One region of the Peribacillus sp. NPDC056705 genome, then DNA from elsewhere that is predicted to be linked to it. Evidence: riboswitches for the same ligand, from Rfam matches in the RefSeq annotation. Region 1 holds a riboswitch; each other region holds the start of a gene.
What was found. Region 1 has a riboswitch for S-adenosylmethionine ahead of mtnK (S-methyl-5-thioribose kinase). Riboswitches for the same ligand answer to the same signal wherever they lie in the genome.
Positions count from the first base shown of each region.

Region 2: another riboswitch for S-adenosylmethionine. It lies ahead of ACFRAK_RS08270 (methionine biosynthesis PLP-dependent protein); the one in region 1 lies ahead of mtnK (S-methyl-5-thioribose kinase).
Region 3: another riboswitch for S-adenosylmethionine. It lies ahead of ACFRAK_RS23060 (bifunctional homocysteine S-methyltransferase/methylenetetrahydrofolate reductase); the one in region 1 lies ahead of mtnK (S-methyl-5-thioribose kinase).

Region 1 is NZ_JBHTYI010000005.1:4,750-9,235, reverse strand. It holds gene ACFRAK_RS08520 (LCP family protein) at 1-579, shown strand, start outside; gene mtnA (S-methyl-5-thioribose-1-phosphate isomerase) at 736-1,782, opposite strand; gene mtnK (S-methyl-5-thioribose kinase) at 1,797-2,999, opposite strand; SAM riboswitch class I at 3,078-3,231, opposite strand; gene ACFRAK_RS08505 (carbon-nitrogen family hydrolase) at 3,303-4,085, opposite strand; gene ACFRAK_RS08500 (pyridoxal phosphate-dependent aminotransferase) at 4,185-4,486, shown strand, end outside.
Region 2 is NZ_JBHTYI010000004.1:328,389-332,874, forward strand. It holds gene ACFRAK_RS08255 (ABC transporter ATP-binding protein) at 1-312, shown strand, start outside; gene ACFRAK_RS08260 (type B 50S ribosomal protein L31) at 445-693, shown strand; gene metC (cystathionine beta-lyase) at 806-1,987, opposite strand; gene ACFRAK_RS08270 (methionine biosynthesis PLP-dependent protein) at 1,984-3,096, opposite strand; SAM riboswitch class I at 3,183-3,296, opposite strand; gene fumC (class II fumarate hydratase) at 3,623-4,486, shown strand, end outside.
Region 3 is NZ_JBHTYI010000030.1:26,090-30,575, reverse strand. It holds gene ku (non-homologous end joining protein Ku) at 1-802, shown strand, start outside; gene ACFRAK_RS23065 (MOSC domain-containing protein) at 1,311-1,961, shown strand; SAM riboswitch class I at 2,073-2,171, shown strand; gene ACFRAK_RS23060 (bifunctional homocysteine S-methyltransferase/methylenetetrahydrofolate reductase) at 2,276-4,123, shown strand; gene metH (methionine synthase) at 4,116-4,486, shown strand, end outside.

The DNA of each region.
Region 1 (4,486 bases):
GCTTATTATTATGGTGGAAGGGAACTGCTTAAGAAAACCATAAAGGAGAACTTCGATATCAAGGTCGATCATGTAGCGGTAATCGACTTCCAGGGATTTGTGAAAATGGTCGATTTACTAGCCCCTGAGGGGGTAGCGGTGAATGTAGATCAGGAAATCATTGATGATATGAGCATTCAAGCAAGTGTTGGCAAAAATGTTTTACATGGTGAGGAAATATTGAAATATGTCCGTTTTAGGCATGACGATGAAAGTGATTTTGGAAGGGTGGAGCGTCAACAAGAAGTCATGATTCAATTAAAAACAGCTTTCGTAAATCAAATCTCATCCTTCGAAGGGATGGCAGCCCTTCCTAGTATCATCGAACAAGGACTCTCGTACCTGGATACAGATATTGGTCTGAAAACATTAATGGAAATGGGTCCAAAAGCCTTCTTCCATACACCGGACACCGTCGAAACCTTAAGGGTTCCAGTGGAAGGGAGCTTTAAAGATGAAATATATCCCCAGTCCGGAGCGGTTTTGCAAATAGATTTCACTAAAAATAAAAAGGCACTTCAGGAGTTCTTTTCAAAATAATAAGAACTATTATGAACAACCTTATATTAAGTGAATATGTTCGAATTCACTTGAATTATTGTATTATAGACCTCGTAAGAATATTCATAATCATCTATAAAAAACGAGAGGGATAAAAATCCTTCTCGTTTTTTATCACCAATAAAGGAACCTGGATCAATTAACAAAATGCGGAATGTTTTTATTGAAATCCGGTGTTATGATGCCGTTTTCGGTAATGATGCTCGTAATAAGATGATTTGGTGTAACGTCAAAGGCTGGATTGAAAGTCTTCACGTTTTCCGGAGCGATCCTTACACCTTGAATGGAGGTGATTTCCGCTTCATTCCGTTCTTCGATCGGGATGGATGTGCCTGATTCGATGGAAAGGTCGAATGTGCTTGATGGTGCGGCCACATAAAAGGGGATGCCAAAGTGCTTGGCTAATATGGCCAATCCCAATGTCCCGATTTTATTGGCTGTATCTCCATTAGCCGCAATCCTGTCTGCCCCGACGATAATTCCATTTATTCGTTTCTGGTGAATCGTATGTGCAGCCATATTATCTGAAATTAAGGTGACATCAACCCCCGCTTGCATCAATTCCCAAGCCGTCAAACGCGCACCTTGCAGGACAGGCCTGGTTTCACATGCGTATACTTTTAACGGAAAGTCCCTTTCTTTAGCCAGGTGGAAAGGAGCCAAGGCTGTGCCATACCGAGCTGTGGCAATTCCCCCAGCATTGCAATGGGTTAGTATGGAATCTCCTCTAGTGAATAAGGATAAACCATGTTCCCCGATTTTCCTGCACATTTCTTCATCTTCAGCAAAGATGGCTTTAGCCTCCGATACAAGTGCTTCCTTTGCAGCTGAAATGCTTTGCGCAGCATGCAAGGTGTTCTCCATCCTCCTTAACGCCCAAAAAAGGTTTACTGCAGTTGGCCTTGAAGAGGCGAGTTTTTCAATATGCCTCGTTACATTTCTCTTGAAATCCCCTAATTCAGCGGTTGTTTCCTGTTTGGCACCAAGTGCAACACCAAATGCTGCCGTCAGTCCAATTGCTGGCGCACCGCGAACTTTTAATGTCAAAATGCTGTCATATACATCATTAACTGAATGAAGTTCAATAAATTCAGTTATGGAAGGTAGGGCTTGTTGATTTAATAATGTAATATGGGTATCATCCCAGTGTACCGAATAGGGTAAGGGTGCTAGTGTAGTCATGTGCAGGGCTCCTTTTAAATGGTTGAATAAGATGGCAGTGTACGTTGCTTCAACGCTTCAATGACAGCTGGAACATCTAATTCCTCCCGTTTTTTAATTAAAAATGCACCAATTTCCAACGTTGCCGTTTTGGCAGCAATCCTTATCTCTTTATTTTCAATGACGTTTAAATCGGCAACATGGGAAAGGCCAATGGTTCGCCGAATCAGTTCACAGGCGGCAAAACCGAAGGCATCTTTTTTGAATTTTGTCAGTAAGTAAGGCAGATAACCTTTCACATGGCGGAATGGGCTTTTATTTTGACCTTCCCATAAGTCGGTATAAGTTTCTTCAAAGGCATTCCAAAATTCATGAAGGTGTGTGAAAATCTCTTCCTTTCCAGCGCCATTGCGTGTGACTGCCTGGAAGAGAAGGTTGGCGGTGTATTGACCAAGGTCAAAACCAACGGGTCCATAAAAAGCGAATTCCGGATCAATAACCTTTGTTTCAGTTTCACTTGCAAATATACTTCCAGTATGTAAATCTCCATGAAGTAAGGCTTCCTGCTCGGTTTCAAAGCTTTGTTTCAGCTTAGCGACCTCAAGTATCACTTCTTGATCATTCCAGATAATTTTGGCGGCATCAGTCAATTCCACCTCGAAGTCTCCTGGGAGTTCCTCAAAAAATGGATCTGTGAAAATAAAGACCTCAGTGATTTTGCAGAGTTCTGGATTCGTGAAATGTCGGGCCACTTCCTTTTTCGCAGATGGTTCTAGATGATAATCGGATGTATAAAATGCCGTCTTAGCAACAAACTCACCAATATGCTGTGAAAGCAATGGATATGAATCGCCATCGATCAATCCTGTTCTAACGATTTTCAAGTGCGATAAATCCTCCATGACCGTGATGGCAAGCTGTTCATCCGAATAATAGACTTGCGGTACGAATTCAGGGCAATAACTTTTGAAATGAATCAGCGCATTCGCTTCAATGGCAGCCCTTTTCAATGTCAGCGGCCAGCTTTCACCAAGTACCTTGGCATAAGGGACCGCTTGTTTGATGATTATTCCTTTATTTGTGTGCATGTCTGTAACATGAAAAACATAATTTAAGTTTCCATCGCCGATTTCTTTACACTTTAAACTTGCATCCGCATTGACCAACCCAAGTTTTTTTGCAAGGGTTATAGCTGTTTCGTTTGTCAATCTCTTAAAATTTGAATGGTTTTGAGTCATTCTTTTTCCCTCCAGAATCAAAATAAGAATAAAAAAGCCTCTTTCATATAGAAAGAGGCAGAAGTTTTGGCTTCGGACCTCTTATCTTCCAGAAAATGAATTCTGGTGGAATTAGCACCGTGCTCTGTGGATTTTATAATCCGGCGGTGAATCCGCCCCATTTCACAATGGTATTACAGTCGGTTGCTGGGCTTCATAGGGCCTTTATCCCTCAGCCTGCTCTTGATAAGAGTAAATGTTTTCTGAAATTTTAATCTTCGGGAAAATAATAACAACCTTTTGAATAGTTTGTCAATGGGTAAATTAATAAAAATCAGGGCGGCGATCTTCGAATACAGGTATTTTGTTTCGGGCTTCCGTAACTTTATTGAAATCCAAGGTGCCTGTCAAGAGTTCGTTTCCTTCTCCGGCTTCACTAATGAGATTCCCCCATGGATCAATAATCAAGGAATGACCAGCAAATGTATTATTGACATCCGAACCTGAACGATTAACGGCTACAACATAGGCTTGGTTCTCGATGGCACGGCTAATCAATAAGGCTCTCCAGTGATCGAGTCTCGGCTTTGGCCATTCCGCCGTTACGAATAGAACTTCGGCGCCTTGAACGGTATGGGCACGCTGCCATTCAGGGAAACGGATGTCATAACAAATGAATCCAGCACATATTTTTTCATCAAGAGTAAATAAACCATCTTTTTCTCCTGGCTGCAGGAAATGATGTTCATCCATTAACTGAAATAAGTGAAGCTTATCATATTCTTTAATGAGATTCCCATGTTTATCGATGATGATCATCGTGTTATAGATTCCCTTGCTTGTCTTTTTCGCGATGGAACCGCCTATGATGTGAATTTGGTGTTTTTGTGCCTGTGTTTTTAAAAATTCAATCGTTTTTTCTGCCTCGTGATCAGCAATCTCATTTAACCTGGTCAAGTCGTATCCTGTTGTCCAAAGCTCCGGTAAAATGACGATATCGGGTTCTGACCGTGTTGCTTTTTCCAACCATTGTTCTGCAACCTGAAAATTGATATCCGGTTGACCAAAGGCTATATCCATTTGAATACAAGCTATTTTCCATTTCATCGATTAAAACCTCCACATGTAAAAAATGCTTTACAAGACTATGATAAACATATATCATTTGTGACTAGAATTTCAAGAAATTTCAGAGAAGGTGTATAAATGTTGCAATTCGAAAAATCCGGCCAGCTTCAGGACCTGCCCAAGCAGTTTTTTGCTTCACTAGTCGCAAAAGTCAATGCAATAACGGAGCAAGGACATGATGTCATTAATTTAGGCCAGGGAAACCCTGATCAGCCGACGCCAGAACATATCGTGAAAAGTTTGCAGTCGGCTGCTGAAAAAACGATTAATCATAAATATTCGCCATTCCGGGGACATCAATATTTAAAAGATGCTGCCGCCGTCTTTTATGAACGAGAATACGGTGTCAAGCTGGATCCGAATAGCGAAGTGGCGATTCT
Region 2 (4,486 bases), on a different contig from region 1:
CGGCAGCTAATCTCTTTTGCACGTGCTCTTGCATTCAATCCGGCGATATTGATTTTGGATGAAGCGACAGCAAGCATCGATACTGAAACAGAGGCAATTATCCAGGAGGGAATGGAAGTGCTGAAAAAAGGGAGAACGACCTTCATCATTGCCCATAGACTTTCCACGATAAAAAATGCCGACCAAATTCTTGTACTGGATAAAGGGCGGATTGCTGAGCAAGGTACACATGAAGAATTAATGGAGTTAAAAGGGAAGTATTATAAAATGTATGAACTGCAGGCTGGTCCGCATAAAGGCATGGCTGGCTGAACACAGAATAAGGATGGATAATCAAGACCAAACTATAATGAGGGTGTCGTAATCGGCACCCTCAAGCAAAAATGTTGATAATAGTAATCATTACGTTTAAGATATACCTATACAGACGATGAGGTGATTATAGTGAAACAAGAAATTCATCCAGATTATCGACAAGTGGTATTCATGGATACCAACAGTGGGTATAAATTTTTGACGGGCTCCACGAAAACGTCAAATGAAACGATCGAGTGGGAAGACGGCCAAACGTATCCATTATTAAAAGTGGAAATCAGTTCAGATACGCACCCTTTTTATACCGGAAAGCAGAAGTTTGCTGAAAAAGGCGGACGGGTGGATCGCTTCCTGGATAAATATAATATGAAGAAATGAGAGTCAGGCCATCGGGAAATCGATGGTCTTTTTTTATGACTGGGTTTGAAAAAGAGTTAATAATGATGCTAAGGAAAAGGGTGCCCATAATCATGAGGCACCCATCCTGAAATCATTTTGCAGCAACTGCTTCCCCTTTGGCAATATTAAGGAGGGCTGCATCGAAGTCCTTTATTAAATCGTCCGGATTTTCAAGTCCGACAGAGAGGCGGAGCAAGCTGTTCGTGATGCCTCGCTTTTCCCTTTCATCATCAGGCATGGCGGCATGGGACATTTTGGCTGGGTAAGATAAAATAGATTCGACCGCTCCAAGGCTTACGGCAAAAACAGGGAGCTCGACAGTGTTCACGAAAGAACGGAAGACTTCCTCACTTTCCAATTCAAATGATAGGACCGCCCCCGCTCCAAGTGACTGGCCTTTCTGGATGGCGTGCTGTGGATGATCGGAAAGGCCGGGATAATACACTTTTTTCACCAATGGCTGTTCCTTTAAGTAGGCTGCAATCTTTTCTGCCCCTTTTTGTGAATGTTCCATTCTAACTGATAAGGTTTTCAAACCTCTCATTACAAGCCAGGCATCCTGGACACCAAGGACCGCTCCAAAGGAGTTTTGGAGCGAACCGAGTCTTGCGGCCAATTCCGGATCTTTCACTACCGCAAGCCCAGCTACCACATCACTATGTCCGGATAAAAACTTCGTCGCGCTATGAAGGACAACATCAGCGCCCAGATTCAACGGTTTTTGCAATGCCGGGGTCAAGAATGTGTTATCAACAAAACTTAAGGCACCAGCTTTTTTGGCGATATCACATACGGCTTGAATATCGGTCACTTTAAGTAACGGATTTGAAGGCGTTTCGATATAGATTGCCCTGGTATTTGGCTGAACGGCAGCTTTGACGCTTTCAAGGTCCGTCATGTCCACGAAGGTATGCTCAATATTGAAACGAGTCAATACGCTTGTGACCATCCTGAATGTTCCGCCGTAAACATCTTCGGAAATGACGATATGATCCCCGGCAGACAATAGCAGGAAGGCTGTTGAAATGGCAGCCATACCTGAAGAAAAAGCAAAGCCGTGAGTGCCTTCCTCAAGTTCGGCAATGATGTCTTCAAGTGCTTCGCGAGTCGGGTTCCCGCTTCTGCTGTAATCATATTTGCCAAATTGATCGATATCGGATTGATGGAAAGTCGATGCATGCTGAATGGGGACGCTCACACCGCCCGTTGCCGGATCGAATTTATGCTGATTATGAAGTAATTTCGTTTCAAAGCTAAAATCATGACCTGTCATCGTAGCGCCTCCCTTTTTACATGTGCGAATGCTTGCTGCAAGTCCTGAATCAAATCATCGCTATCCTCGATGCCAACGGAGAAGCGGAGCAGGCGATTACAAACTCCATTTGCCGTTCTGACTTCAAGCGGTATATCGGCATGCGTTTGTGTGGCAGGATAGGTGATAAAGCTTTCAACCCCTCCAAGGCTTTCTGCAAAGGAAATTAATGAGAGCGATTGTAAAAAGGGGTTGACCGCCGATTCATCAATGATACGGAATGAAATCATGCCGCCTTTGCCGGGATACAATACGTCCGTGACACAATCATGTTCCGACAAGTAACCTACAAGTATTTTGGCATTCTTTTCATGACGCTCCATCCGCAATGCCAAGGTTTTCATTCCACGCATCAATAGCCAAGAATCAAAGGGGCTCAAGACAGCTCCGGTACCATTATGATGGAAGGCTAGTGCATCACATAATTCAGCGCCGCTAGCAACGATCAGTCCGGCGAGCACATCATTATGACCACCGAGATACTTGGTTGCACTGTGAATCACGATATCCGCTCCAAGCAGGATGGGTTGTTGAATAAGAGGCGTGTAAAAAGTATTATCAACGATCAATAGTAAATTATTTTGTTTGGCCAATGCGGCAACAGCGCTAATGTCCGTTTGCTGCATAAGAGGGTTAGTGGGAGTTTCGATGAAGATGGCTTTCGTGTGAGGAGTGATGGCTTTTTCTATATCCTCCAAACAACAAGTGTTTACATAGTCACACTGCAATCCCCATTTTTTAAAACCTTGTTCTAACAGACGATATGTACCACCATAAAGATCTTCGCTGACAATCCAGGCATCACCTGATTTAAAAAGGGCAAGGATAGTGGAAATGGCGGCCATTCCTGAACTGCAGGCATAACCTTGGTCGCCTTTTTCCAGATCGGCGATGGAACGCTCCAATAATTGGCGTGTAGGATTACCTGTCCTTGTGTAGTCGAATCCCGTCGATTGGCCAATTCCTTCATGGCGAAAAGCTGTTGAAAAGTATACTGGCGGATTGACTGTTCCTGTCGCCGTTTCGCTGCGGTTTCCTAATTGAGCAAGATATGTTTCAGTTTTGTACATGGTTTTCACTGCTCCTTTGAGTTATATAAAATAAAAAAAAGTCTTCTTTAAGAAGAAGACTTTGATTAAGTAAGGACGAGTCATTCTTCTTATCTTCCAAGTTCACAAACTTGTGGAATTAGCACCTTTTCATTGGTTTGAAACAAATGAAGGTTGCTGAGGTGTCATCGGGCCATTCCCTCTACCTCTCTCGATAAGAGTTTAGATTATTCAATTTCTTTTGAATTTACTATATATACAAAATACTGTCAAGGACATTTTGGGATGGATAATGCTTGGATGTTCATGTCCAGGTTAATTGGTGCCTAGTGCGACAACACTTTATGTATCTAAAAAAAAGAATATCCGAATCTTCATATAAACACGAAGGGTCATGCAATTTTCGGAAAAAGTGAAAGGTCAGCGGATATTTTTGCTTTAAAATAATAAAGTTTGTACAATGTATGGAGAGAAAGAATAATACGACATTATTCATTTCATATGCAAATTGGTCTCAATGAATAGTGCAAACATAGGAGGAGAACACATGGAATACAGAATCGAACGAGATACGATGGGTGAAGTGAAAGTTCCTGCTGATAAATATTGGGGAGCACAAACCGAGAGAAGCCGTAACAATTTCAAAATCGGTAACGAAAAAATGCCGATTGAATTAGTTCGTGCATTTGCATACGTTAAACAAGCTGCGGCAAAGGTGAACTATGATCTTGGTGATCTTTCGGAAGTTAAAAAGAATGCCATCGTCAAGATTTGCGGCGAAATCCTCGAAGGAACGCTAGATGAGCATTTCCCGCTTGTAGTTTGGCAAACGGGAAGCGGTACGCAAAGTAATATGAACGTGAATGAAGTGGTCGCTAACAAAGGAAATGAATGGTTAAAAGAAAACGGTGAATCGGAAACCCTTCATCCGAATGATGATGTTAACAAGGCACAGAGCTCCAATGATACTTTCCCGACAGCCATGCATATTGCTGCCTTTATGGAAGTCGCTGAAAAATTGGTTCCTGCCATTAAAGCTCTTCGTGATACATTCGATACAAAAGAAAAAGAATTTTGGGATGTCGTGAAAATTGGCCGGACACATCTTCAAGATGCTACACCATTAACATTGGGACAAGAGATTTCCGGCTGGAAAGCGATGCTCGACAAAAATCTAGCGATGATTGAGGAAAGCAGCCAAAAATTATTGAACCTTGCACTAGGAGGAACGGCTGTAGGAACCGGAATCAATACAAAAAAAGAATTCCCGGGACTTTCCGCCAAACAAATTGCAGCTGATACTGGATATCCTTTTGTCACATCTGATAATAAGTTCCATGCATTGACAAGCCATAACGAAATCGTCTACGCACACGGCGCTTTAAAAGCATTGGCAGCGGATTTAATGAAA
Region 3 (4,486 bases), on a different contig from region 1:
GAACATTCCGATCAAACTTCATGCTGCAACGGAGGATAAGGATATTTCTTTGAGGACGTTGCACAAGGAATGTCATTCACCGATTAAATACGAAAAGGTTTGCCCGGTATGCCAGAAAGAAGTGGGGAAGGATGATATAGTCCGCGCTTTTGAGTATACAAAGGGAAAGTTTGTTGTATTGGAAGACAATGAACTAGAACAACTGAAAAAACAAAACGAAGAAAAAGCCGTGGAAATCGTGGATTTCGTTAAAATTGAAGAAATAGATCCCATTTATTTTAACCGGAGTTATTACATGTCTCCTAATGACGGAGGGATAAAAGCTTATTCCCTTTTGAGACAGGCACTCAAGGAATCGAATAAGGTAGGGCTAGCGAAAATCATCATTCGCTCCAAAGAACAAATGGCGGTAATCCGAGTCGTTGATAATACCTTGGTGATGGAAACGATTCATTATCCGGATGAAGTTCGCCCCACAGCGGATGTTCCGAATATTCCTGCCAACGATACCATTGTAAAAAAAGAAATCGATACTGCCGTATTATTGATAGATCAATTAACGACTACTTTCGATCCGACAAAATACACCGATGACTATCGAACCGCGTTACTTGAATTGATTGAATCAAAGAAAGCAGGACAGACGACGATTCCAGCCAAAACAAAAGAACCAATTTCCAACAATGTAACCGATTTAATGGAGGCATTACAGGCATCCATTGACCGTACGAAACATGATGAAACGGAAATGAAAAAGACGACCCGAAAGAAAGTGGCACCGAAAAAAAAGAAGCAAGCTTAAACAGGAAGCTGAGCGGAAGACACATGATGTCGCTCGGCTTTCTGCTTGTTTTAGCAAGGTAATTTGCTTTCTAAATGGTAAAGAAAGTGAATTAATAGGGGGGAGATTTACATAGGTAAGGAAAGTGCAAATATGTAAGTGGATCACGATGTAAGAAACAGAATGGAAATAAAAGAAAATGGTGGATGGAAATGAAGGCAAAAAAAATTCGCTCCCTAAAGAGCGACAATGAGGAATTCAATCGTGAAAATCAACATATAGGCGAACGGTTGTAGTTTTCGACTATATATTGTGTTCATATTCTACCATATTTAATTCTGAAATAGCAACAAAATTACTGAAACTAACCTATGAATTTTTCTGGAAATCAATGATATTTCCCCCATTTAACGGCTCATGAGGCTTTTGCATTTTCATATTCTTATAAAAAACTACAGTATAAAATGGACTTTTAGTATAATTTATACATACAGGATGATATAAATTAAATATGAATGGAAGATGCAAAATGGAAAATGGAAAAATCAAAGCACTTCATGCCGGGAAGCCGAAACAAGAAATTTTTTCAAATATCGAAATCTATTCAGCAATGGATAAACAAGAACAGGATAATGTGACAGTGACTAAATCAGGTATAATTGGTGATGGGGTTGGTAATGTAAAGTTCCATGGAGGTCCTGATCGCGTTTTGTGCTTTTACCCCTTTGAGCATTATTCAATATGGAATGAAAAATTCTCTAAAAAACTGGAAATCCCTGCATTCGGTGAAAATTTAACCGTAGCGGGGATGAGGGAAGAAACAACATATATTGGCGATATTTATCAAATAGGCGAAGTGATTGTTCAAATTAACCAGGGGAGGATACCTTGTTCGACCATTTCCCATTTCAATCAAGAACCTAAGTTTTTGGAACTCGTGCTGAAAACGAGTTTCACTGGTTATTTTGCAAGAGTACTTCAAGAAGGAACGATAAATAAACAAAACGATATTGGGCTGATAGATCGTTTGCAGGAAAAAATTTCAGTTCATTATGCAGCAGAGGTACTCCTTCATAAACGAGATGGGCTGGAAGGCGCAAAGGCTTTACTTACACTAGACTCGTTAGCGGAAGACTGGAAACAAAGGATTTTGAAGAGTGTTCAAGCTGCAAAAGGTTGAATGATTTTTGCAAAAGTGAAAAAAATGTCGATCAGGTATTGAAATTGACAGATTATTAATGTAAATTAAATATAATCAAATTTTGAAATCTTATGAAAATTATATAAATGGATCTTATCGAGAGAGGTGGAGGGACTGGCCCGAAGAAACCTCAGCAACCAGCTTAGGCAAAGGTGCTAAATCCAGCAAGCAGAGCTTGATAGATGAGGAGAATGTTTCAAAAAACCTTCTTCTTTGAGAAGGTTTTTTTTCCTTTTCTCTCATACTCATAGAATACGACAAAAACAGGATTGTTTTTGAGAGAGGGTGTAATGATGGATTTTCGTAAAGACGTGAAAGATAGAATACTGGTTGGGGAAGGGGCAATGGGGACCTTATTGTATTCAAATGGCATCGATCAATGTTATGAGGAATTAAACTGTACGAACCCAGATCAAATAGAGTCCATCCATCGTGCCTATCTGGAAGCCGGTGCAGATATCCTTCAATCGAATACATACGGAGCCAATTTCAACAAATTGAAACGGTATGGAATTGAAGATGAAGTAAGCAGAATCAATCGCCAGGGAGTCATTCTTGCTAAAAAAGCGGCAAAAGGAAAGGCATACGTCTTCGGTACCATAGGGGCACAGCGGAGCATCAGGAAATCGGATTTAAGCATGGAAGAGATAAAACGGGGTTTTCGTGAACAGCTATACAGTCTTTTGATGGAAAACCCTGATGGGATTCTCTTGGAAACATTTTATGACCTGGAAGAACTGGAAACCGTCCTGCAAATCGTTAAATATGAAACTGGACTGCCGATCATAGCAAATGTTTCGATGCATGAACTGGGAAATCTTCAAAATGGAATCCATTTAAATGAAGCTTTTCAAAAACTTGAGCAACTGGGTGCCGATGTTGTTGGGGTGAATTGCCGTCTCGGTCCACATCATATGATTCGGGCCTTGGAAGAAGTGAGTTTGCCAAAGCAAGCATCAATTGCCATATACCCAAATGCCAGCCTCCCGGATTATGTGGATGGAAGGCTCGTCTATAAAGCTGTGCCGGAATACTTCGGTTCAAGTGCCCTAGAACTTCGTGAGCAGGGGGCCGCGATCATAGGAGGGTGCTGTGGAACGACTCCGCTGCATATTCAAGCTGTAAAGAATGCGATTGGAAGTTTGGCTCCTGTGAAAGAGAAATTTACGAAATCCCGTGAAATAGAAATAATTGAAGTGAATGATAGAGAATTGGAACGTCCCCTGTTCGAAAAGGCCAAAACAGAAAGGACGATTCTAGTTGAACTTGATCCTCCGAAAAAGTTAGGTATAGAGAGCTTCATGACTGGTGCCGAGGTTTTGAAAAAAGCAGGGGTCGATTCCATTACATTAGCCGATAATTCGCTTGCCTCACCAAGGATATCGAATGATGCACTGGCCAATTTACTGAAGAACCAATTGAATATAGAGCCAATGGTGCATATAACATGCCGTGATCGAAATTTGATTGGACTGCAGTCACATTTAATGGGTCTGCAAACGGTGGGTCTGAACGAAATATTGATCATCACCGGAGACCCTTCAAAAATTGGGGACTTCCCGGGCGCCACTTCGGTTTATGATTTATCTTCCTTTGACCTAATAAGTATGGTCAAACAATTTAATGAAGGTCTTTCCTATTCGGGTCAAAGTTTGGGCCAACGGGCAAATTTCAAAATTGCTGCAGCGTTTAATCCCAATGTGAAATATCTGGATAAAGCGGTACTGAGAATGGAAAAGAAGATTGCCTGCGGTGCCCAATCCTTCTTGACACAGCCAATCTATTCCGTGGAGCAGATCGAAGAAGTATATGAAGCCACAAAACATTTAGAAACCCCGATCTTCATCGGTATCATGCCCTTGACAAGCACCAGGAACGCCGAATTCATCCATAATGAAATCCCAGGCATCAAATTGCCTGATAATGTTAGAAGAGCCATGGCGTTAGCGGGGGATGACCCTGTAAAGTCGAGGATTGAAGGAGTGAATATCGCGCGAGAGCTAGTGGACGCGGCAAGGGAAAAATTCAAGGGCATATATTTAATCACTCCGTTCCTTCGCTATGAAATGACGGCGGAACTTACGAAATATATTAGAAAAGTCGATAGTAAACATACATCAGAGGTGGCAGTACATGAATAAAAAAGCGATTCAAGATCAGTTAAATTCTAAAATACTCCTTCTTGACGGGGCGATGGGAACCATGCTTCAAGCGGAGAATTTGACGGCAGGGGATTTTGGAGGGGAACAATTCGAGGGCTGCAATGAATATTTATCATTGACGCAACCGGAAATCATCCAATCCATTCATGAAAAATATTTAGCAGCGGGTGCAGACATCATTGAAACAAATACCTTCGGAGCGACCAGCATCGTACTGGAGGAATACCAAATAAGCACTATCGCCTACAAGCTAAATAAGATTTCAGCTGAGCTTGCCGTTAAAGCTTGTGAAAAGTACTCCAATGATGAATGGCCAAGGTATGTAGCTGGCTCGATGGGTCC